DNA from 4 places in the Blastococcus sp. SYSU DS1021 genome. Region 3 is predicted to be linked to each of the others. Evidence: riboswitches for the same ligand, from Rfam matches in the RefSeq annotation. Region 3 holds a riboswitch; each other region holds the start of a gene.
What was found. A riboswitch is a leader RNA that binds a small molecule or an ion and turns the genes downstream of it on or off. The one in region 3 is predicted to bind cyclic di-AMP.

Region 1 (5,216 bases), on a different contig from region 3:
GCGCCAGCGGTGTCCCGACCTCCTCGATGGAGACCTGCTGGTAGCGCAGCGGTGCGGGGGAGGGTGCCACGGGGCGGACGCTAGGTCGGGGGGCTGACACTCCGGGGGACGCGCGCCGGGGCCGGCCGCGCACCGGCCCCCTGACCGGGGGGTCCGGGGCTGCCCGCATCGAGTGGGACCTGGTGTTCCGGCCCCGATCGGGACACCATGCCTGCCAGTGGCCGTCGCGTCCGGTGCGACCGGCCCGCAGGCAGAGGTGGTCGGTGATGCCCGCGCGCTCCAGGTGGCGCCCGCCCGCCCGGGCCCGGCGGTGCGTGGTGGCCGCGGTGCTGGTGGCGGGCGCGGCCGTGCTGCTGCCCGCCGGGCCGGTGGCCGCCGCGCCCAGCGACCAGCCGGGTGGCACCTCCGGCGTGCTGGACAGCCGCGACCTGGACCAGCTGCAACGGCGGGCCGCCGAGGTCCAGGAGGACCTCCGCGCGCGCCAGGGGCAGGTCGTCGCCGCACGCGAGGCGCTGGCCGAGGCGCAGCGGTCGGTGGACGAGGCGAGGGCGGTGCTCGAGGACGCCCGGGGCGTGCTGGCCGGGCACCAGCGCGAGGTCGCCGGGTACGCCGTCGCCGTCTACCGGGACGGTGGCGCCCTCACCCCTCTCACGCTCCTGCTCGCCGGTGGGGATCCGGGGGAGGTCCTCGCCGGCGTGGGCTTCCTCGACGCCGTCGACGCGCACCTCGCCCACCTCATCGGCATCGCGGAGAGCCACCGGCGCGCCGCCCTGGACCAGCAGCAGCGCGCCCAGGCCGCGCTCGACGCGGCCCAGGGGCGGGCGGACGAGGTGGCCGCGCGGGTGGCCGCGCTGGAGGCGGCCGCCGACGCGGTCACCACGGAGCTGCACGACACGCTCGCCGTCGTCGACCGGCAGCTGGCGGCGCTCCAGGGGGAGCAGGCGTCGGTGAACGAGCAGACGGCGGCCAGCTGGCGGGCCTACGTCGACCAGCTCCGGACCGCCGGCCTCGCGGACGTGCCCGCCGCTGCGCTGCGGGAACCCGAGCGCAGCCTCCCCGACCGCCTGGCTCCGGTGGGCGCCGCCGGGGGCGGCGCGCAGCGCGGGGTGGCCCAGCTGCCCGGGCGGCCGAGTTCGCTCCTGGTGCTGCCCGCCGAGACCCTCGCCGCCGTCAGCGGCGCGATGGAGGCCCTGGGGCAGCCGTACGCGCCGGGGACGGCGGGGCCGGAGTCCTGGGACTGCGGCGCACTGGTCCGGGTGGCCTACGGCCGGGCCGGTGTCCAGCTGCCCGCGACGCAGGAGGAGCTGTTCGCGAGCGCCGTGCCGGTGGACCGCGCCGACGTCCTCCCCGGCGACCTGGTCTTCCTGGGCTCCCCGGAGGCGGGGCTCGGGCACGTGGGCATCGCCCTGGACCCGCGGACCATGCTGACCGCTGACGCGCGGGCCGGCGCGGTCGTGGTGCGCACGCTGCCGGGCGACCAGGTGCTGGCGATCGGCCGCCCGGTCCTCGGCCAGCGGCCCCCTGTCGCCGTCCCGGGGCCGGCCGCGGGGGCGCTGCGGACCGAGTGCGGCAACACCGTCTACCCGCCCAGCTACGACGGAGCCCGCGCATGGGGCGGCTACCCGAACGGCCTCATCCCGCCCAGCGCCATGTGCCCGCTGGGCGTCGGCGGGCACGCGCTGCGCTGCGACGCGGCCGCCGCCTACCGCGCCATGTCGGCGGCCTACGCGACCGCCTTCGGCAGCCCGTTGTGCATCACCGACTCCTACCGGACCTACGCAAGCCAGGTGCGGCTGTACGGGGAGAAGCCGGCCCTGGCCGCGGTGCCCGGCACCAGCAACCACGGCTGGGGTCTGGCGGTGGACCTGTGCGGTGGCGTCGAGACGTTCGGCACCCCGCAGTACGCCTGGATGGCTGCCAACGCCGGCCGGTTCGGCTTCCTGCACCCCACGTGGGCCGATCCGGGCAACGGGCGCGAGGAGCCGTGGCACTGGGAGTTCGCGGGCAGCTGATCCGGCGCGGGCCGTCGGTGGCGCGGCGGAAATGTCGGTGGCCCTTCCTACCGTGCGCAGCAACTCACGGAGGAGAAGAAGCGATGCTCATCGATTGCGACACCTGCACCGCCCGCGGGACCGGCTGCGCCGACTGCGTCGTGACCGTGCTGCTGGGAGCCCCGCCCGGGTGGCAGGGGGGCGACCCGGTCGTCGTGCCGATGACCGGGCGGCCGCGTGGCGGGCCGGCCGCGGCCGCCGAGGACGTCGTCGTGCCACCGCCGGGCGTGGTGGTGGAGTTCGACGAGGTGGAACGCAGCGCCGTGCGCGCGCTGGCCGAGGGCGGCCTGGTTCCCCCGCTGCGGCATCCCGACGGGCACGGCGGGGAGCGGTCCGGACGGCGCACCGGCTGATCGCCGCCGCACCCCGCGGCGAGGGCCGGGTGACCACCCGATCGGGTGAATGCCCAGGTGGGCGGCCAGGCGCCCGTCGCACACGTCTCAGCTGTCCCTGTTTGTCACAGGCGCATCACGGTCGTAGGGTTCCCTCCGTTCGGCCGGGTGGTCGTCATCCATCGATGGATGGCCTCGACCGGACACCGCCTAATCACCGCGTGGCGCGCACCACTGCGCCCGAGGTGTACCGGGGACCCACCGCACTCTGGGGTGAGTTCTCCCGCCGCCGGCTCGCCGGTGGGTGGGGGATAGGGCCAGTCTTCCCAGCCCGAACCCGTCAGCTAACTCGGTCGGCGGTCGAAGTGGAAGAAACGGAGAGCCGCCGCACGTGGCGACCCCTCACGCACTACTGACGCACGCCCCCGAACAACTCCACACCGCCGGCCGGCGCAGCTCCGCCAGCGCCCGCCGCTTCGGACCGCTCCGTTCGGGGCTCCTGGTCAGCGCCGTCGCAGCCCTGACCGTCACCGTCCTCCCGGGTACCGCGTCGGCGGTCCCCGGCACCGCCGACGAGATCGCCGCCCAGGTGGCCGAGGCCAGCCACGAGCTGGAGGTCGTCTCCGAGCAGCTGAACGAGGCGCGCGTCCTCCTCGAGGGCCACCAGCGCGACGCGCAGGCCGCGAGCGAGGCGGTCGCGGAGGCGGAGGGCCGGCTCGGCTCCCTCGACGGCCACATGCGCCGGCTGGCCCGCAGCGTCTACACCGGCAGCGGCATGTCGCCGCTCGACGTCCTGCTGACCAGCACCTCGGCCGACCAGCTGGTCGACCAGCTGGGCACCCTCGACGCCATCGCCGGGCACACCAGCGAGGTGCTCACCGAGGTGTCGCGCGCGGCCGAGGACGCGGAGCAGGCCCGCGACGCCGCCGAGGAGGCCGCGGCGGACGCCCGGCGGACGGTGGAGCAGATCGCCGCCCAGCAGGAGGAGCTCGAGGCGAAGATCGCCGACTACCAGCGCCGGTACGAGGCGCTCACCGCGCCGCAGCAGGAGCAGGTGGCGCAGGCCCACGGTGGTACCGGCCTCCCGGCGCCCACCGGCGCCGTCATCGCGCCGAGCTCGGCCGCCCAGGTGGCGGTGAACACCGCGCTCGCCCAGATCGGCGACCCGTACGTGTGGGGTGCCGGCGGGCCGAACGCCTTCGACTGCTCGGGGCTGACGTCGTACGCCTACGCCGCGGCGGGTGTGATGCTGCCGCACTCCAGCCGGTCGCAGAGCCAAATGGGCAGGCCCGTCTCGCGCGGCGAGCTGCAGCCTGGCGACCTGCTGTTCTTCTACAGCCCGGTGAGCCACGTGGGCATGTACATCGGCAACGGCCAGATGGTGCACGCCTCCACCTCCGGCCAGCCGGTGAAGGTGGCGAGCGTGGACTCGATGGGGAACTACAACAGCGCCCGTCGCATCGCCGGCTGACGGCTCCGGGAGCATCGCAGCGAGGAACGAGGGCCGGTGATCCCGATAGGGGTCGCCGGCCCTCGCGGTCGCTGGCCGGTCAGGTGACCGAGGGCCCGATCCCGAGGACCTCGGGCAGGCCCGGAGGACGGGAACACGGTGAGGGCGGGCCTCGCGACCGGGTCGAGCAGGATGCCGGCCGCCCAGCACGTCCCCGAACCGGGACGGGCCGCTGCGGTTGGCCCGCCTAGGATCGGCCGGGTGAGCGTTCGCCGGGCCGCCCTGGTGGCCGCGGCCCTGCTGGGGATCGCCGTCGTTGTCGTCATCGTCGTCCGCACCCCGTGGGACGTGCTGCCCGAACCGCCCGGAGGGCACACCGAGCCCGACCCGACCGCCGGCCTGGATCCCGCGGCGATCGAGCGCGCGGAGGCCTTCGCCGCCGCCCTGCGACCCGCGTCGCTGCTCTCCCTCGTCCTCGGGCTGGCGGTCTCGGCCGTGCTGGGGCTCACCCCGCTGGGGGCCCGCCTGATGCGGTCGCTGGGGGCGCGGTGGAGGGACCGCTGGGTCGTGCGGGTGGTGCTGGGGGTGCCGGTCCTGCTCCTCCTGGGCCGCGCCGTGACCCTGCCGATCTCCGCCTACGCGGAGTCCGTGCGCACGCGCTACGGCCTGTCCACCCGCGGCTGGGGGCTCTGGCTGCGCGACGTCGCCGTCTCGTGGGCCATCAGCGCGGCGCTGACAGTGGTCGTGGTGCTGGCCTTCCTGTGGCTGGTCCGTCGCGCGCCGCGCACCTGGTGGGCCTGGGGCGGGGCGGCAGTGGCCGGCTTCGTCGTCGTCGGCTCGTTCCTCTACCCGGTGGTCATCGAGCCGGCGTTCAACTCCTTCGAGCCGCTGCCGGCGGGTGAGCTGCGCAGTGACCTGCTGGCGCTCGCCGAGGAGAACGGCACCCCGGTGCAGGACGTGCTGGTCTCCGACGCCTCCCGGCGGACCACGGCGCTGAACGCCTACGTCTCCGGGTTCGGCTCCACCCGGCGCATCGTGGTCTACGACACCGTCCTCGGCGAGCTGCCCGACGCGGAGATCGAGTCGATCGCGGCGCACGAGCTCGGGCACGTCGCCACCGACGACGTCCTCACCGGCACGCTCATGGGCGCGCTCGGCGCGGGCGCGGCGACCGCCCTGCTCGGCTGGTTGCTGATGTGGACGCCGCTGCTGCGCCGCGCCGGGGCGCCCTCGGCCGGCGACCCCCGCGTGGTCCCCCTGCTGCTGTTCCTCGTCGCCGTGGGCAGCCTGCTGGCCACACCCGTGCAGAACCTGGTGTCGCGCCAGGTCGAGGCCCGCGCGGACCTGCACGCCCTCGACCTCACCCGCGATCCGGAGGCCTTC
Region 2 (5,216 bases), on a different contig from region 3:
CTCCTGCACCTGCTTGAGCGCGACCGTGACCGGGTTGTCGCCGTCGAAGGCGGCCTGGCCGGCCAGCGACTCGTAGCCGACCAGACCGAGGGCGTAGACGTCGCTCGCCGGGCTGACGTGCTCGCCCCGGGCCTGTTCGGGCGACATGTACTGGGCGGTGCCGACCACCTGCCCGGTGCCCGTGATCGGCGCGCTCCCCGCCGACCACGAGATCCCGAAATCGGTCAGCTTCACCGTGCCGTCCCGGCCGAGCAGGATGTTGGCCGGCTTGACGTCACGGTGGACCACGCCGGCCCGATGGGCCTCGGCCAGCCCGGCCGCCGCCTGCCGCAGCAGCGAGAGCGCGGCGGCGGTGTCCAGCGATCCCACCTCGGCCAGCCGGGCCGACAGCGGAGGCCCCTCCACGAGCTCCATCACCAGGTAGGCCAGCCGCTCGCCGGTGTCCTCGGCGGTCGTCTCCCCGTAGTCGAGGACCGCGGCGATGTTGGGGTGGCTCAACGCCGCCGCGTGCCGGGCCTCGGAGCGGAAGCGCGCCACGAACTCCGGGTCGTCGGCGTACTCGCTGCGCAGCACCTTGACCGCCACGGACCGGTGGAGCTGCAGGTCGCGCGCCCGCCAGACCTCACCCATCCCGCCGACGGCGATGAGCTGCTGCAGCTGGTAGCGGCCGTCCAGGCACCGTCGGCTGGTTCCGGCCGTGGTCACTCCCGAGTCCCCTCGTGTCGGTGCCGAGAGGGCGCCTCCGCGCTCCCCCGTACTCGTACGTCCTGCAGGTGTGCCCGCCCGGAGGGGGTCTGAACCCCGGCGGAGCCGACGAGGTGGAACCCGGCCGGCCCCACGCGCCGCCGCGGTGCCGGCCGCGGATCCGCCTGCGGGCTCTCGTACCGTGCGTGCCGGCCGGCCGCAGCGGCCCGCCGCACCGATCGACAGGAGCACCCATGAACACCGGCGTCGTCCTCATCACCGGCGCGAGTTCCGGCCTGGGCGAGGAGATGGCCCGGCAGTTCGCCGCCCGCGGCCACGACCTGGCGCTCTGCGCCCGGCGCACCGATCGGCTGGACGCCCTCGCAGCGGAGATCCGCCCGGCCACCGGCCGGCGGGTGGAGACCGCGGCGCTCGACGTCACCGACGCCCAGGCCGTGCCCACGGTCTTCACCGCGTTCGCCGCGGCGTTCGGCTCGATCGACCGGGTGGTCGTGAACGCCGGCCTCGGCAAGGGCGCGCCCCTGGGCACCGGCCGGGCCGAGGCCAACCGCGAGACGGCGATGACGAACTTCGTCGGCGCGCTGGCGCAGACCGAGGCGGCGCTGGAGATCTTCCGCCGCCAGGGCCGCGGGCACCTCGTGCTGATCTCCTCGATGTCGGCGCTGCGCGGCATGCGCCGGTCGATGACCACCTACGCCGCCACCAAGGCCGGGGTCGCGTCCCTCGCCGAGGGGCTGCGGGCCGAGCGGATCCCCGGCCTGGACGTGTCGGTGATCTACCCCGGCTACATCCGGTCGGAGATGAACCAGCACGTGCAGCAGCGAACCCGGTTCATGGTGGACACCCCGACGGGCGTCCGCGCCATGGTGGCCGCCATCGAGGCCCGGCGGGCCACGGCCTACGTCCCCGCGTGGCCGTGGGTGCCCATCGGGCTGGCCATGCGGGTGCTGCCGCTGTCCGTGGTCCGCCGGCTCACCTAGGCACGGCCGCGGGGCGGTGGGGTCAGTTGTAGTTCACGTGCACGTGGTCGAAGTGGTTGGCCGTCGCGCTGCCCCGGTTCTCCATCGCCTGCCACGAGCCGCCCGGGGACGAGAGCATCCGCTGCTGCCAGATCAGGTAGTCCACGCCCAGCTCGGCCCAGTGGGCGCGGTGGTAGGCGACGATCGCGTCCCCGAGGGCGGCGTCGGACATCACCATGTAGTCCAGCGCCAGGCCCGAGGGGTGCCCGCCCGGGTCGGCGGCGCTGGCCCGGGTGCCGCCGAGGGTGATCCCCGCGGCGCCGGGCACGTTGCTGACCACCGCGTCGGCCGCGGCCTGGGTCTGCGGCTTCACGCTGCCCGCGGTGTTGGAGATGCGGGCGACCGCCGTGGCCGCCACCGAGGCGGCGGTGGTGGCGGCGGCCCGGGCCTCCTGTGTGGGCGTCGCCGCGGCGGGGGCCGCGGCCGCCCGCTCGGCGGCTGCGGCCTCCTCCGCTGCCTTCTCCTCGGCAGCCTTCGCCTCGGCCTCGGCGCGGGCGGTGGCCTCCGCCTCGGCCTTCTGCCGGTCGAGCTCGGCCTGGTCGGCCGCGGCCTGGGCCTGCTGGGCCGCGACCTGCTCGGCCTCGCGGCTGCTGCGGCTGGCCGCCAGGTCCTGCAGCGGGGCGAGGTCCTCGGCGACGTCGACCGGGCCGGAGCGGGAGGTGAGCCCGAGCTCCTGGGCGACGCTCACCGACTGCGAGGTGCCGGCCTCGGCCTGGGCGCCCGGGTCCACGCCGACGAGGGTGTTGACCAGGAGGGCACCGGCGGCGGCGACCCCGAGGTAGAACGCCGGACGGCGGAGGCCCGAGGGCGGGCGACGGCGGAGGGCGAGCGGGCCACGACGGCCCGAGGTGGTGGTGCGGGGATCCATGGGTTCGGGGTGCTCCGTTGGTGCGGCGGGGTCGGCCGGGCGAGGCGGACCGCGAGGGATGCGGGCTGCGGACCGGCGCCGGGTCGCGGGGCCACCGGGCACCGGCGGCTCGGCCGGCGGTCATCGCTGGTGGGGGCGACCGGCGGGACGCCGGGTGCGCGTGCGGTCAGGTCCGGGGACGCACCGGGGGGCGGCGGTGCCGGCGGGCGCGGGGTGGTGCGGCGGTGCAGGGGCGCGCCATGCGGCGGCTCTCCGTTTCTTCCGTCGTGCCGCCTACCGGGTTAGCTGACGGATTCGGACGGGAAGCAGCCCTACCCGCACCGGGACGTGCCCGGTGCGCGATTCACCCCAGAACTTCGGTGGGTCCCCGGCTCGCCCGCAGCTCGAAGGCGGCGGGCGACTCGGCGGCGCCCGGCAGACCCTCCCCGGATGGGGAGAGAACGATCGGCCGGGCTCCGCCACGGTAACCGTCGTTATGCAGTCGTGACAATGCGGGAGCGGTCACTTCCGCAGATCGTGACGCGTGTCGCGCCACCGTGCCGGCCCCGTCGGTGGTGTACGGCAGTCCGTTCAGCCGGCGTCGGCCCAGGACCGGACGACGGCGACGTCCAGCGGGAAGTCCACCGGGAAGGCGCCGAACAGCAGCCGCCCGGCCGTGGTGGCCGCGGCGCGCACCGCCTCGACCACGTCGTCGGCCAGGTGCTCGGGGGTGTGCACGACCACCTCGTCGTGGAGGAAGAACGCGAGGTGCGCCCGGGTCCCCAGCGGCCCGTCGCCGCCCAGCCGCCAGAGCCGGTTGCGGAGGTCGGCCAGCCAGCACAGCGCCCACTCCGCTCCGGTGCCCTGGACGACGAAGTTGCGGGTGAACCGACCCCAGGCGCGGCGGGCGCGGTCGCGGTCCTCCCGGGAACCGGCCTGCTCCGCGGCCTCGCCGAGCCCGTCCGCCCGCTGCGCCCACGCGCCGCTGGGCGACGGCGACCCCCGGCCCAGCAGCGTGTGCACCACCTCGCCGCGTTCGCCGGCCCGGGCGGACTCCTCGACCAGGCCGATGGCGCGCGGGTAGCGGCGGGCGAGCCGGGGCATCATGCGACCGCTCTCCCCGCGGGTGCCGCCGTACATGGCCCCGAGGATGCCCAGCTTGGCCTCCGCCCGGGTCGCCACCGCGCCACCGGCGACCATGCCCGCGTAGAGGTCCGAGGCCCGCGCCGCCTCGGCCATCGCGGTGTCCGCGCTCATCCCGGCGAGCACCCGGGGCTCCAGCTGGGCCACGTCGGCGACGACGAATCGCCAGCCGTCGTCCGCGACCGCCGCCGGGCGGATCAGCGTGGGCACCGAGAGTGCACCCCCGCCGTTGGACGCCCACCGACCCGTGACCACCCCACCCGGCAGGAAGGCCGAGCGGAACCGCCCTCCCTGCACCCAGGCCTCCAGCCAGCTCCAGCCGTTGGCCGTGAGCAGCCGCATCAGCTTCTTGTACTCGAGCAGCGAGGGGACGCACGGGTGCTCGAGCTGCTCGAGGGTCCACGAGCGGGTGTCGGCCACCGGGAGGCCGGCCTGCTGGAGTGCCCGCAGCAGCTCGGCCGGCGAATCGGGGTTGAGCGACGGGGTCCCCAGCGCCGCGCGGATCTCGCCCAGCAGCCGCTCGAGCACCGCGGGGCGCCCACCGGTTCCCGGGCGCGGGCCGAGCAGGTCGGTGAGCAGGCGCTCGTGCACGTCCGCCCGCCACGGCAGGCCGGTGTGCGTCATCTCGGCGGCCACCAGGGCGCCGGCGGACTCCGCCGCGAGCAGCAGCGCGAGCCGGTCGCCGTGCGGTGAGGCGGCCAGGGCCGCCTGCTGGCGCCGCTGCTCGGCCAGGGGGTCGAGCCGGTCCGCCGGGTCGGCCAGCGGGAAGAGGGCGGACTCCGCCGGCTGGCCGGGCTGCAGCACGTCCCACCCAGGGGTGTCGTCCCCGGCGAGCAGCTCCTGGGCCGCGAACGGGGACCGCCGCAGGATCGCGTGGCCGAGCCGCAGGTCGGTGCAGCGCTCGACGCGGACTCCCGCCGCCAGCAGCGCGGGGTACCAGCGGGTGGTGTCGTCCCACACCCAGCGGACGGGTGCGGCAGCGGCCTCCCGCTGTGCCACGACGGCGGGCAGCCCCCCGGCCGCGACGCGGGTGACCGACCCCGTCGACCCGTCGTCGACGAGCTCCGTCATCTCCACCGCGGACTCGCGGCGCCGGAGCAGGATCCGCTGCACGCCCGCAGTGTCGCCGACGGAGCCGACCGATCCGCCGGACGGCCCCGACGCATGTCCCCGGTGCGGGATCGCGCGAGGACGGCGGCCGGCGCGACGCGACGCGACGATGGAGCAGGGGGTGCTCGTCGCGACAGGCCGCCATCACGACGGACCCACGACGTCGAGCAAGGTCAGCGCCCGGCGTCCACCCCCGCCGCCTGCAGGTAGCGGCCGAGGGCGGCGCTGTTGTCCTGCAAACAGGTGATCCGCGCGTCGATCTCGCGTCGAGTGGCCACGAGGGTCGCGATGAGGTCGGGGCAGGGCTCCAGCTCGGGCCGCTCGCCCCGGGCGCATGGCAGGACGTCGCGGATGACCTCGGTGGACAGACCCGCAGCCAGCAGCCCCTGGAT
Region 3 (5,216 bases):
TACCTCGACACGGCCGCACCGGCAAGCAGCAGCAGCACCAGCACGACGACCACCGGGGCGACCGTGGCGGTCGGCATCCAGGCGACGACCGCGCCGGCCGAGGCGCCGGCGCCCACTTGCAACACCGTGCCGGGTACCAGTCCGACGGCGGTGGCGACGCCGTAGGTCAGCGGCCGTACAGCGCTCAGGCCCGCCGCGTAGTTGACCAGGACGAAGGGCACCATCGGGACCACCCGGCTCAGCACCACCGCGACGAAGCCCCGGTCGCTGGAGAACCGGTCCACGCGGCCGAGCCGCGGCCCCGCCAGCCGCTCCACGGCCGGGCGACCCAGGCCCCGCGCGAGCCAGAACGCACCGGTCGCCGCCAGGAAGGCACCGGTGTAGGCGACCGCGAAGCCCGCGCCGAACCCCAGGACCGCTCCGGTCAGCGCCGCCAGCACCGACCGTGGGACGGGCGCGAGCAGGACCACCCCCTGCGCGGCGATCAGCAGCAGCCACGTCCGGAGGCCGCCGCCGTCGGCCCACGAGCGGACCTGCGCCAGGGTGGGCACGTCGACGGCGAGGGCGGCGACCACGCCGGCCGCGAGCAGCGCGACGAGGAGCCACGCCCGCAGCCACGGGCTCGCCCCCGCCGTCGTCCGCACGTGCTCATCCTGACCGATGGCGTCAACCAGCCTCAGCCGCAGCTGCCGCCGAGGGTGATGCCGCGCTGGGCCAGCCACGGCACCGGGTTGGACCGGTTGGCGTACAGGCCACCGAGGTGCACCTCGAAGTGCAGGTGCGGGCCGGTGGACTGGCCCCGGTTGCCCACCTCGGCGATCTGCTGCCCACCGCTGACGACCTGGCCCGGCGAGACGAAGAACTGGTTCACGTGCCCGTAGACGGTGATGGCCCCGTCGTGGTGCTGGATGGCGACGGCGAGGCCGAACCCGCTGGCCGGCCCGGCCTGCAGCACGACCCCGGGCTCCGGCGTGAAGATCGGGGTGCCGATCGGCGCGGCGATGTCCACGCCGAGGTGCTGGGTACCCCACCGGCTGCCGTAGCAGGAGGTGACCCGCCCCTGGGTGAGCCGGCCGGCCCCGGCGGTCGCGGGAGCCGCCGCCACGGCCGCCTGCTCGGTGGCCTGCTGCTCGGACCAGGCGGCGACGGGGTCGGCCGTGCCGCGGAGGCTGAGCATGCGGATCTCCGCCTCGCGCAGCTGCTCGTCCAGCGCCGCCTTCTCGGCGGTGAGCGCATCGAAGTCGGTCTGCGCGGCCGCGAGGAGGGCGTCGACCTCCGCCTGCATGCCCTGGGCCTTGCGCGCTGCGGCATCCCGCTCGGCGACGGCGGCCTTCGCCTCCTGGTCGAGCCGGGCCTCGCGGGCCTCGGCCACCCGCAGGTCCTCGAGCACCTGCGCGCGATCCTCACCGAGGAGGTCGAGCGTCGCGGCCTGCTGGAGGAGCTCCCCCGGGCCGTCGGCGTGCAGCACCATCTCCAGCTGCTTCATGGACTTGTCGCTGCCCATGTAGGCCTCCCGGCCGAGGGCGGCTACCTCACCCTGGGTACTCGCCACGGCCTCCCGGACGGCGGCGAGCTCGGCGGCGATGGCGTCGGCGTGCTCGCGGGCGCGGTCGAGCTCGGCCTGCGCGGCGAGCACGGCGCCGCTGGCCTCCTCTGCCCGGAGGGTGAGCTGCTGCAGGCGCTCCTCTGCGTCGCGCACGCGCTGCTCGATGTCGGCGACCTCCGCCTCGACGCGGTCATGCTCGCTGCGCGCGTCGCCCGGCGCGGCCGCCGCGGTCGACGTCCCGAGCAGTGCGAGCGCCAGCAGTGCGGTGGCGGCGGTGGCCGCCCGACGGGTGCGGCTGAGGGCCCGGCGCGCGGGCGCGGCCGGGACGTGGTGGCGCAGGTGGTGCGAGGTCGCCAAGGCGACGGTCTCCGTTCCTCTATCCGCCTACCAGGTCAGCTGACGGGTTCGGGCCGGAACATGCCCTACCTGCCTGCCCGTGGTGGCGCAGGCGGGATTCACCCCAGAGAACGTGGGTCCCCGGTCCCCGCGGCGGTGAGGCCGCAGAGTTCGGCGGGGCCCGTCCGAGCCCCCGGGTTTCGGGAGCGGGATCGGATGGGCCGCGAGAGACGGTACAAGCGGATCGTCCGAATGTCACAGGGGGGTAACGGACCTTGTCAGTTCGCCCCACCGGCCCCAGGACGTGGCTGCGGCGCCGCGGCGCCGTCTGGCAGGCTGGCGGGTCCGGGGCGGTAGCTCAGCTGGTCAGAGCATGGGACTCATAATCCCTGGGTCGTGGGTTCGAGCCCCACCCGCCCCACCTCTCCCATGCCAGCGGTGTCGTGCCTGGCGCTCGCGCCTCCCTGTCCGCGTGAGCAAGGACACGGCTCCCAATGGGTGTAGGCGCCTCGGCGTCAGCGGTGCGCCACACCGGCGCCGCGGCCGGAAGGCGACCGGCGCGCCTCTGCACCGCCGCCTTCATGACGTGGCGTAATTGATGCGTGACAGAACGTTCAGCCGTCGTCGGTTCGACCGGTGGTGTCACCGCCGCAGCCCCGGACGCGGCGTCCGAGCGGCATCTGCAGCGCCTGCCCGGCTCCCCTCGAGGGCCGGTCTCGTGCTCGCCGTCGCCACCGCCGTCCTGACCGATGCCGGCGGCGGCGTCCATGCCGCCGACCGCCTCGTCCAGACCCCGCTCGACCTGATCTGAGGACCGACGCCATGAACAAGCGCAACCTGGCCGTCCTGGCGGCCCTGACCCTGATCGGCGGCGCCGGACTCGCCGACGCCGTCCTGGCAGCCCCTCGGCCCGTCACATCGCACACGCAGGCCGCCGCCGTGCTGCTCGCCCCGGCCGATCTCATCGGCGAGGCCGTCGATCAGCGGGCTTCGCTGGACTGGACGGGGGTGCCCGGGGCCCGCGACTACCTCGTCATCGACGTCACCTCCGGCGCCGCCGGTCGCATCGTGGGCTCCACCGGCGCCACCGCCTGGACGTCGCCCCGGCTGCCGCTGTCCACCCCGCGGTACGCCTTCGTGGTCGTGCCGCGGGACCACGCCAAGGTGCAGGGTGAGCGGACGGAGCCGGTGCACATCTACCCCGGCGGCCAGCCGGCCGAGCCGACCACCCCGGCCGAGGCGGCCCCGGTCACCACGACGCCCCCGCCCGAGCCCACCACCACCGAGCCGCCGGCGCCGTCCACGGAGCCCACCACGCCTCCGACGACCACGACGCCGACGACCACGACGCCCCCGCCCGCGACCGACCCCGAGTCCGACCCCGAGCCCGAGCTGCCCGCCGTCCAGCCCACGCGGGTCTGGGGCTACGACGCCACGACGCTGGTCCCCGGCCCCTGGCCCGAGATCCACGCCCTCCGGTCGGACCAGTACGGCACCACCACGGCCAACCCGTACCCCGGCTCGGAGCGCACCGCCTTCTTCACCGTGCAGCGCGGCGACACCGGCTGGAACGGCACGCACGGCACCCTCCGCTCCGAGGTCCGCGACTCGATCGCCGCCTCCGGCGACGTCCGGCCCGGCGACGAGCAGTGGTGGGCCTGGTCCACGTTCTTCCCGGCCGACTTCGACTGGGACGAGCGCGGCCAGTTCCTGATCTACACGCAGTGGCACCAGACGGTGAACTCCGGCAACCCCAACGTGCACTTCTGGTCGGACGTGAACGAGAACCTCATGGTCGACGTCCGGGGTGGCACGGGCGGCAGGACCGCCGGCGACGCGCAGTACGTCCGGACCTTCAACCTCGGCACGATCGACAAGGGCGCCTGGAACGACCACACCGTCCGGTTCATCTGGTCCCCCGACCCGGCGAAGGGCCTCATCGAGGTCTGGCACCAGGGCGAGAAGGTCCTGTCCGAGCGGGTCGCCAACCTGTACGAGGGGCAGTCCGTCTACATCAAGCAGGGCATCTACTCGGCGGCCGGGACCTACCGGACGCACTACCTCCAGCACTCCCCGATCGGCTTCGGCCCGACGCGCGAGTCCGTCGCGTCACTGAACGCGATGGACTGACCTGCTCGGCTCGCCGGGTCCGGCGAGCAGGCCCGACCGTCATGGGGTCGCTGCCCGCAGTCCGGAGCTCTCCGGACTGCGGGCAGCGCGCGGCCCCTGCGGTCGGCGTCTAGGTCACGGCCTCCGCCACCAGGTCGGCCAGGGCGCGGGCGCCCGCCTCCGTCGGATGGACCCCGTCCCGGGTCAGGTCGCGGTCACCCAGCACGCCGGCGAAGTCCACCAGCTCGACGCCCGTCCTGTCCGCCAGCCGGCGGACCGCGGCGTTCAGGGCCGTGGCGTCCGTGTCCGTCCACGGCTGCACCGTCGCCAGCAGCACCGTGCCCGCGGCCTCCTGCCCCAGCCGGACCGCCCGGCGCAGGTTCGCCACCGTCTCCCTCGTCGGCACCCCGAGGCGGAGGTCGTTCGTGCCGGCCTGGATGACCAGGACATCGACCCGCGGCGCGTCGGCCTCCAGACGCCCCAGCACCTCCGCCGCCGTCTCCCCGGCCACGGCCGCGTTCGCGCCGTCGGTGAACTCGTCGGAGCAGACGAGGTGGGAGTACCAGGAGCGGCCGCCGTGGAAGCCGAACCGGGGCTCGCTGTCCGCGCGGCTGATCGAGTCCCCGTACACCGCCAGCGACCGGCTCCCCTCGTCGCCCACCCACGTGACGCACTCCGCGTGCACGGCGCCCCGGGCGACGACCCGCGTCGGGCTGCCCGGGATCAGGACCGACAGGACCAGGGCGAGCCCGACGATCCCGCCGGTGATCGCGATCGTGCGCCGCCGCGACATGCCTCAGGACGCTAGCGGACCGCACGCCTCCTCCTCAGCCCGCGACCAGCAACCACAGCGGCACGGTCCCGAGCGCGGCCGTCGTCGCCAGGGAGATGTGCGCGGAGACGAACCCGCCGTTGCCGCCCATGCGGGCCGTCAGCACGTAGGACGCCGTGGCAGGCGGCACGACGGCGAACGCGAGGACGACGGCGCGCTGGTCGCCCTCGATGCCCAGGAGCGCCACGAGGGCCAGCGCCGCCGCGGGCACCGCGAGCAGCTTGACCGCCGTCAGGTAGCCGGAGAGCGCCCACTCCCGGCGGGCCAGCTCGCCGATCCGCAGCGCCGCACCCACCGTCAGCAGCCCCATGGGCACGGCCGCGGCGGCGATCCGGCCGAGCGTGGCGTCGACCGGTTCCGGCAGCACCACGCCGGCGGCGTTGCCGGCGAGCC
Region 4 (5,216 bases), on a different contig from region 3:
GCCACCTGGTGCTGCTGGACCGCGACGCCGACCGGCTGGCGGCGGTGGCCGGGCGGATCGCCGCCGACCACCCGGCCCTGCGGGTGGCGACGCACGTGGTCGACCTGGCCGACGACGAGGCGACAGCGCGGGTGGCCCGGACGCTGGTGGCCGAGCACCCCGAGACCACGCTGCTGGTCAACAACGCGGGGGTCGCCCTGGGCGGTCGCTTCGACCAGATCGGGCTGGCGGACTTCGAGTGGGTCCTGGCGGTGAACCTGCGCGCCGTCGTCCGCCTCACCCACATGCTGCTGCCCGTGCTGAAGACCCACCCCGGCGCCCACGTCGTCAACGTCTCCAGCGTCTTCGGCATCTTCGCCCCGGCCGGGCAGGTCGCGTACGCGACGAGCAAGTTCGCCGTCCGCGGGTTCAGCGAGGCGCTCCGCCACGAGCTCGCCGACGACGGCATCGGCGTCACGGTCGTCCACCCGGGTGGGATCCGGACGCGGATCGCCGAGAGCGCCCGCACCGGCGCGGGCGTCTCGGTGGAGGAGTACGAGAAGGGGCGGGCGCAGTTCACCAAGCTGCTGCGGATGCCGCCGGAGGACGCCGCCGCCCGCATCGTGGCGGCCGTCGAGCGCCGCCGCCCCCGGCTGCTGATCGGCTGGAGCGCCACGGTGCCCGACGTGCTGGTCCGCCTGCTGCCCGGCACCTACTGGCGGCTGATCGCTCGCCGGGCGACCGCGCGGCCGAGGGGCTGAGCGCCGGAAAAGGTATTGCCGGTGCCAGTAGAACGGGGACGTGACCGACCCCTCCTGCCGGATCGTCGAGCTCGGCCCCGACGACGACCTCTTCCCCTCCTGGTGCGAGGTGTGGGCCGCCTCCGGCCGGGCCGCCCGGCCGCAGGACCCGCCCCGGCCGGCGCAGGAGGACGTCGCGCTGGGGCGGGAGCTCGTCGCGCCCGGTGGCTCCCGGGACGGCACCCACCGGGCCGCCCTGGTGGACGGCGCGGTCGCCGGCGCGCTCCGGCTGATCCTCCCGCGCAAGGACAACCCGACGCTGGCGGTGGTGGACCTCGCGGTGCACCCGGCCTCCCGGCGCCGTGGCCTCGGGAGAGCGCTGCTGGCCGAGGCCCGGGTACTCGCCGCCGCGCACGGCCGCAACTCGCTGGTGAGCGAGGTGGACGAGCCCGGCCCCGGGGCGCCGGGCCGCGCCTTCGCCGAGCGGCACGGCTGGTCCTGCGACCTGGTGGAGACCCGCCGGGAACTGGTGCTGCCGGTCGACGAGGACCGGCTGGGGGCGCTCGAGGCCGCGGCCGGCGCCGGGTACGAGATCGTCACCTGGCGGGACCGCACCCCGGACGCGCTGCTGGCCGACCGGGCGCTGCTGGAGCGGCGCATGACCACCGACGCACCCCACGGCGATCTGCCGGTGGGGGAGGAGGAGTGGGACGGGGACCGGATCCGCGAGTACGAGCGGACCCACGTCGCCCGGGGCCGGACGGTGCTCAGCGCGGGCGCGGTGATCGGCGGCCGGCTGGTCGGCTTCACCGACCTGCAGATCCCGCTCGCCCAGCCGGCGCTCGCCCAACAGGGCGGCACGCTGGTGCTCCGTGAGCACCGGGGGCACCGGCTCGGCGCCCGGATGAAGGCGGCCGTGCTGCGGGAGCTGGCAGCGGGGTTCCCCGGCGTCCGGCGGATCAGCACCTACAACTCCGAGGGCAACACGCCCATGGTCGCGGTCAACGAGGCGCTGGGTTTCCGCCCCGCCGGCGCGCTGTCGTCCTGGTCGACCCGTCTCTGAGCCGGGCGGTCCCACCGCCGCCGGCCGCGTGCGGTTGACTGCCGGGGTGGACCGTTCCATCCCTGCGGAGTTCGTCCGCGCCCACACCCGGCCGGTCCGGCCGGACCTGGTGCCCGAGGTGGAGCTGCTGGTCGCCGCCGACGTCGTCGCCCTGTGGGAGGCGATGGAGGCCGAGCACGGGCGCACCTCCACGGACCCGCCGTTCTGGGCCGCGGCCTGGCCGGGCGGCCAGGCGCTGGCCCGCCACGTGCTCGACCACCCCGGCCTGGTGGCCGGGCGCACCGTGCTGGACCTGGGGGCGGGCAGCGGCCTGGTCGCGGTCGCGGCGGTCCTGGCCGGCGCGACCGCGGTGCTCGCCAGCGACGTCGACCCGTTCGCGCTGACCGCGATCGCCGTCAACGCCGAGCGGAACGGCACCCCGGGCATCACGCCCGCCGGCGACGTGCTCGGGGGCGAGCCGCCCGACGTCGCGGTCGTCCTCGCCGGCGACGTCTGCTACGACCGGGAGATGACCGACCGGGTGCTGCCCTTCCTCGAGGCGGCCCGGGCCGGCGGTGCCGAGGTGCTGATCGGTGATCCCGGGCGGGTGTACCTCCCCGAGGACCGGCTGGAAGCGCTGGCGGTCTACGACGTGCCCGACACCGAGCCGTCGCCCACCGGGCCGGTGCCGGTGCGCCGGACCACGGTCTGGCGGCTCCCCTGACGGTCACCTCCCGTTCCTTTTCCCGCCAGGGGATTGTCACGAACGGATAACGCTGGTTACCGTGGGTCCCGCCCGGCCGGTCGTTCTCTCCCCATCCGGGGGAGGTCCGCCGGGCGCCGCCGAGTCGCCCGCCGAGGGCGAGCCGGGGACCCACCGAAGTACTGGGGTGAATCGCGCGCCGGGGCACGTCCTGGCGCGGGTAGGGCCGCTTCCCGCCCGAATCCGTCAGCTAACCCGGTAGGCGGCACGACGGAAGAAACGGAGAGCCGCCGCATGGCGAGCCTGCGGGCCCACCTTGCACGGAACCGCAGCCGGTACGGAGCCTCGCGCGCGCCTTCCCCGCGCTGAGCGCCCGGGCGTACGCCCGACACCGCTGCCCCTCGACCATCCCCGCAGCAGTTCCCGCCGCCGTCGCCGGCCCTGCCGCCCCCTGCCCCTGGAGCAGTTCCTCCCCATGAACCTTCGCGCCACCTCGATCACCCGTGCTCTCCGCCCCACGACCGGGCGCCGTTCGACGAAGACGGTCCGCCGTTCCGCGCTGCTGCTCCTGGCGGTCGCCGCGGCAGGCGGCCTGCTGGCCAACGGCGTCGTCGCCGACGAGCCGGTCGCCCAGGCCGAGCCGGAGCTGGCCTCCGTCAGCGTCGCCGAGCAGCTCGGCATCACCGACGAGACCCCCGCGCCCGACGTGACGGTGGCCGCGGCCGACACCCTCGGCCAGCTGGCCGCGAGCCGCAGCGAGCGCGCGGCCGAGCAGGCCGCCGCAGCGGAGGCGCGGGCCGCGGCCGAGCAGGCCGAGCTGGACCGCCGTGCCGCCGAGGAGGCCGCCCGCCGCGCCGCCGAGGAGGAGGCCGCGCGCAAGGCCGCTGCCGAGGAGGCCGCCCGCAAGGCAGCTGCCGAGGAGGCCGCCCGCGTGCAGGCGGCCCGGGAGCAGGCCGCCCGCACCCCGGCGCCGGCCGCACCAGCCCCGGCCCCGGCCCCGGCTCCGGCTCCTGCCCGGAGCGCTCCCGCGCCGGCCGCCGCGGCCCCGGCCGGCTCCTTCCAGGAGTACGCGATGGGCAAGCTCGGCGGCTCGGGCAGCGAGTTCAGCTGCCTGGAGAGCCTGTGGGGCAAGGAGAGCGGGTGGAACCCGAACGCCCAGAACCCGCGGAGCACCGCCTACGGCATCGCGCAGTTCCTCGACTCCACCTGGGCCGGGACCGGCATCGCCAAGACCTCCGACGGCTACCGGCAGATCGACGCCGGCCTGATCTACATCAACAACCGCTACGGCTCCCCGTGCGGCGCGTGGTCGCACTCCCAGGCCACCGGCTGGTACTGAGCGGGCCTCTGCCCCCGCCCCTCGCCCGCGCGGGGCGGGACCCTGCGGCGAGGCCGTTCCAGCACGTCACCACGCTCGGGTGGTCTTCGGACGGGGGCGTCCCCGCTGAGGCATTGGAGGCTTTACCTGCGTCGTCGGCCCCGAGGACGCAGGTGGAGCTTCCAATGCCCGGGGTCGGCTCAGCGCAGCCGAGCCTCGGCTCCAGGCCTAAGGTCGGTGCAGCGTGCACGGAGGGGGAGCGATGACCGAGGCCGACGACGCCGACCGGACCACCCCGCAGAGCGGGATCGTCGGGCGGTCGATCGACGAGTTCGTGAACCAGTTGCGGTTCTTCTCCGACCGCGCCCGCAACCTCGCCGGGAATGCGACGTCCCGCCTCCCGCTGCCGGCCCTGCCCAGCCCGCCCGGGGCGATGTCGGCGGCCCAGCTGCGCGCCGTCAAGGAGATGGTGACCGCGCAGCGCACCTCGATCGCCGCCATGCGCGCTCAGCTCGACGCGTTCGACCAGCAGCTCGCCGTCTTCGAGCGGATCCTCGACCCCCTGGTCGAGTGGAGCACGACCTGGGCGCGGCTGGAGGAGGCCGTCGGCGACATCGTGCGCCGGGAGCCGCCCGTCGAGCAGTGACGGTCAGCCCGCCAGCGACCTGACGAGCAGCACCGCGCCGGAGAGCAGGCACAGCACCAGGGCGGCGCGGCGCATGGCCGGCAGGGCCAGCCGCCGGCGCAGGGGTCCGGCGAGGAGGAAGCCGGTCAGCACGAACGGCACCAGCCCCGCACCGGTGAGCAGCCCGCCCCCGTCGAGCTCGCCGCCGGCGACCAGCACGCCGAGGGACAGCAGCGTCGTCCCGACGAAGAACACCGACAGGTTCGCCCGCTGGGCGGCCGGGGTGGGCGCGCGGTAGGTGACCACCAGGGGCGGTCCGGGCGTCGCCGCGACAGTCGAGAGCGTCCCGGAGGCGAAGCCGGCGACGGTGAGCGCGCGCCGCCCGCCCGGCAACCGCACCCCGGCGAGCGACGCGCCACAGGCGAGCAGCACGACGACAGCAACCGTTATCCCCAACAAGCGGCCGTCGATGACCTGCACCAGCACCAAGCCGACGACAACGCCGGGGGCCGAGGCGAGCATCGCACCGCGGAGGTTGTCGAACTCCAGTGCGGACCGTTCGCGCCACACCACCGGCAGCAGCGCGGTCAGCGTGCCCACCAGCAGCGGGCCGGGCACGAGAGCGGGCTGCACCAGCAGCACCAGCGGTCCGGCGAGGAGGCCGAAGCCCATGCCGGTCGCCGTCTGGACGACGGACGCCACCAGCACCGCCAGGCCGCACGCCAGGAGTGCGAGCGGGTCGGTGGCCAGCTCCACGCTCAGTAGCCGTCGTCCTCGTCCTCCGGCGGACGACGACGGAGCAGGCCGGT

Region 1: another riboswitch for cyclic di-AMP. It lies ahead of ACI8AP_RS11805 (NlpC/P60 family protein); the one in region 3 lies ahead of ACI8AP_RS08880 (murein hydrolase activator EnvC family protein).
Region 2: another riboswitch for cyclic di-AMP. It lies ahead of ACI8AP_RS05305 (hypothetical protein); the one in region 3 lies ahead of ACI8AP_RS08880 (murein hydrolase activator EnvC family protein).
Region 4: another riboswitch for cyclic di-AMP. It lies ahead of ACI8AP_RS17880 (aggregation-promoting factor C-terminal-like domain-containing protein); the one in region 3 lies ahead of ACI8AP_RS08880 (murein hydrolase activator EnvC family protein).

The regions. Positions count from the first base shown of each region.
Region 1 covers NZ_JBJHAL010000013.1:94,806-100,021, reverse strand. Annotated here, with positions in the region: gene ACI8AP_RS11820 (DEDD exonuclease domain-containing protein) at 1-70, opposite strand, end outside; gene ACI8AP_RS11815 (D-alanyl-D-alanine carboxypeptidase family protein) at 267-2,012, shown strand; gene ACI8AP_RS11810 (hypothetical protein) at 2,096-2,404, shown strand; cyclic di-AMP (ydaO/yuaA leader) riboswitch at 2,581-2,757, shown strand; gene ACI8AP_RS11805 (NlpC/P60 family protein) at 2,775-3,854, shown strand; gene ACI8AP_RS11800 (M48 family metallopeptidase) at 4,095-5,216, shown strand, end outside.
Region 2 covers NZ_JBJHAL010000005.1:54,100-59,315, forward strand. Annotated here, with positions in the region: gene ACI8AP_RS05295 (protein kinase domain-containing protein) at 1-705, opposite strand, end outside; gene ACI8AP_RS05300 (SDR family oxidoreductase) at 939-1,685, shown strand; gene ACI8AP_RS05305 (hypothetical protein) at 1,708-2,592, opposite strand; cyclic di-AMP (ydaO/yuaA leader) riboswitch at 2,847-2,994, opposite strand; gene ACI8AP_RS05310 (bifunctional 3'-5' exonuclease/DNA polymerase) at 3,163-4,827, opposite strand; gene ACI8AP_RS05315 (MerR family transcriptional regulator) at 4,998-5,216, opposite strand, start outside.
Region 3 covers NZ_JBJHAL010000009.1:69,103-74,318, reverse strand. Annotated here, with positions in the region: gene ACI8AP_RS08885 (TVP38/TMEM64 family protein) at 1-644, opposite strand, end outside; gene ACI8AP_RS08880 (murein hydrolase activator EnvC family protein) at 677-1,903, opposite strand; cyclic di-AMP (ydaO/yuaA leader) riboswitch at 1,914-2,069, opposite strand; tRNA gene ACI8AP_RS08875 (tRNA-Ile) at 2,230-2,303, shown strand; gene ACI8AP_RS08870 (heparin lyase I family protein) at 2,705-4,012, shown strand; gene ACI8AP_RS08865 (SGNH/GDSL hydrolase family protein) at 4,122-4,784, opposite strand; gene ACI8AP_RS08860 (AEC family transporter) at 4,819-5,216, opposite strand, start outside.
Region 4 covers NZ_JBJHAL010000028.1:22,952-28,167, reverse strand. Annotated here, with positions in the region: gene ACI8AP_RS17895 (SDR family NAD(P)-dependent oxidoreductase) at 1-740, shown strand, start outside; gene ACI8AP_RS17890 (GNAT family N-acetyltransferase) at 781-1,782, shown strand; gene ACI8AP_RS17885 (class I SAM-dependent methyltransferase) at 1,829-2,485, shown strand; cyclic di-AMP (ydaO/yuaA leader) riboswitch at 2,603-2,729, shown strand; gene ACI8AP_RS17880 (aggregation-promoting factor C-terminal-like domain-containing protein) at 2,940-3,803, shown strand; gene ACI8AP_RS17875 (hypothetical protein) at 4,045-4,428, shown strand; gene ACI8AP_RS17870 (TSUP family transporter) at 4,432-5,163, opposite strand; gene ACI8AP_RS17865 (hypothetical protein) at 5,166-5,216, opposite strand, start outside.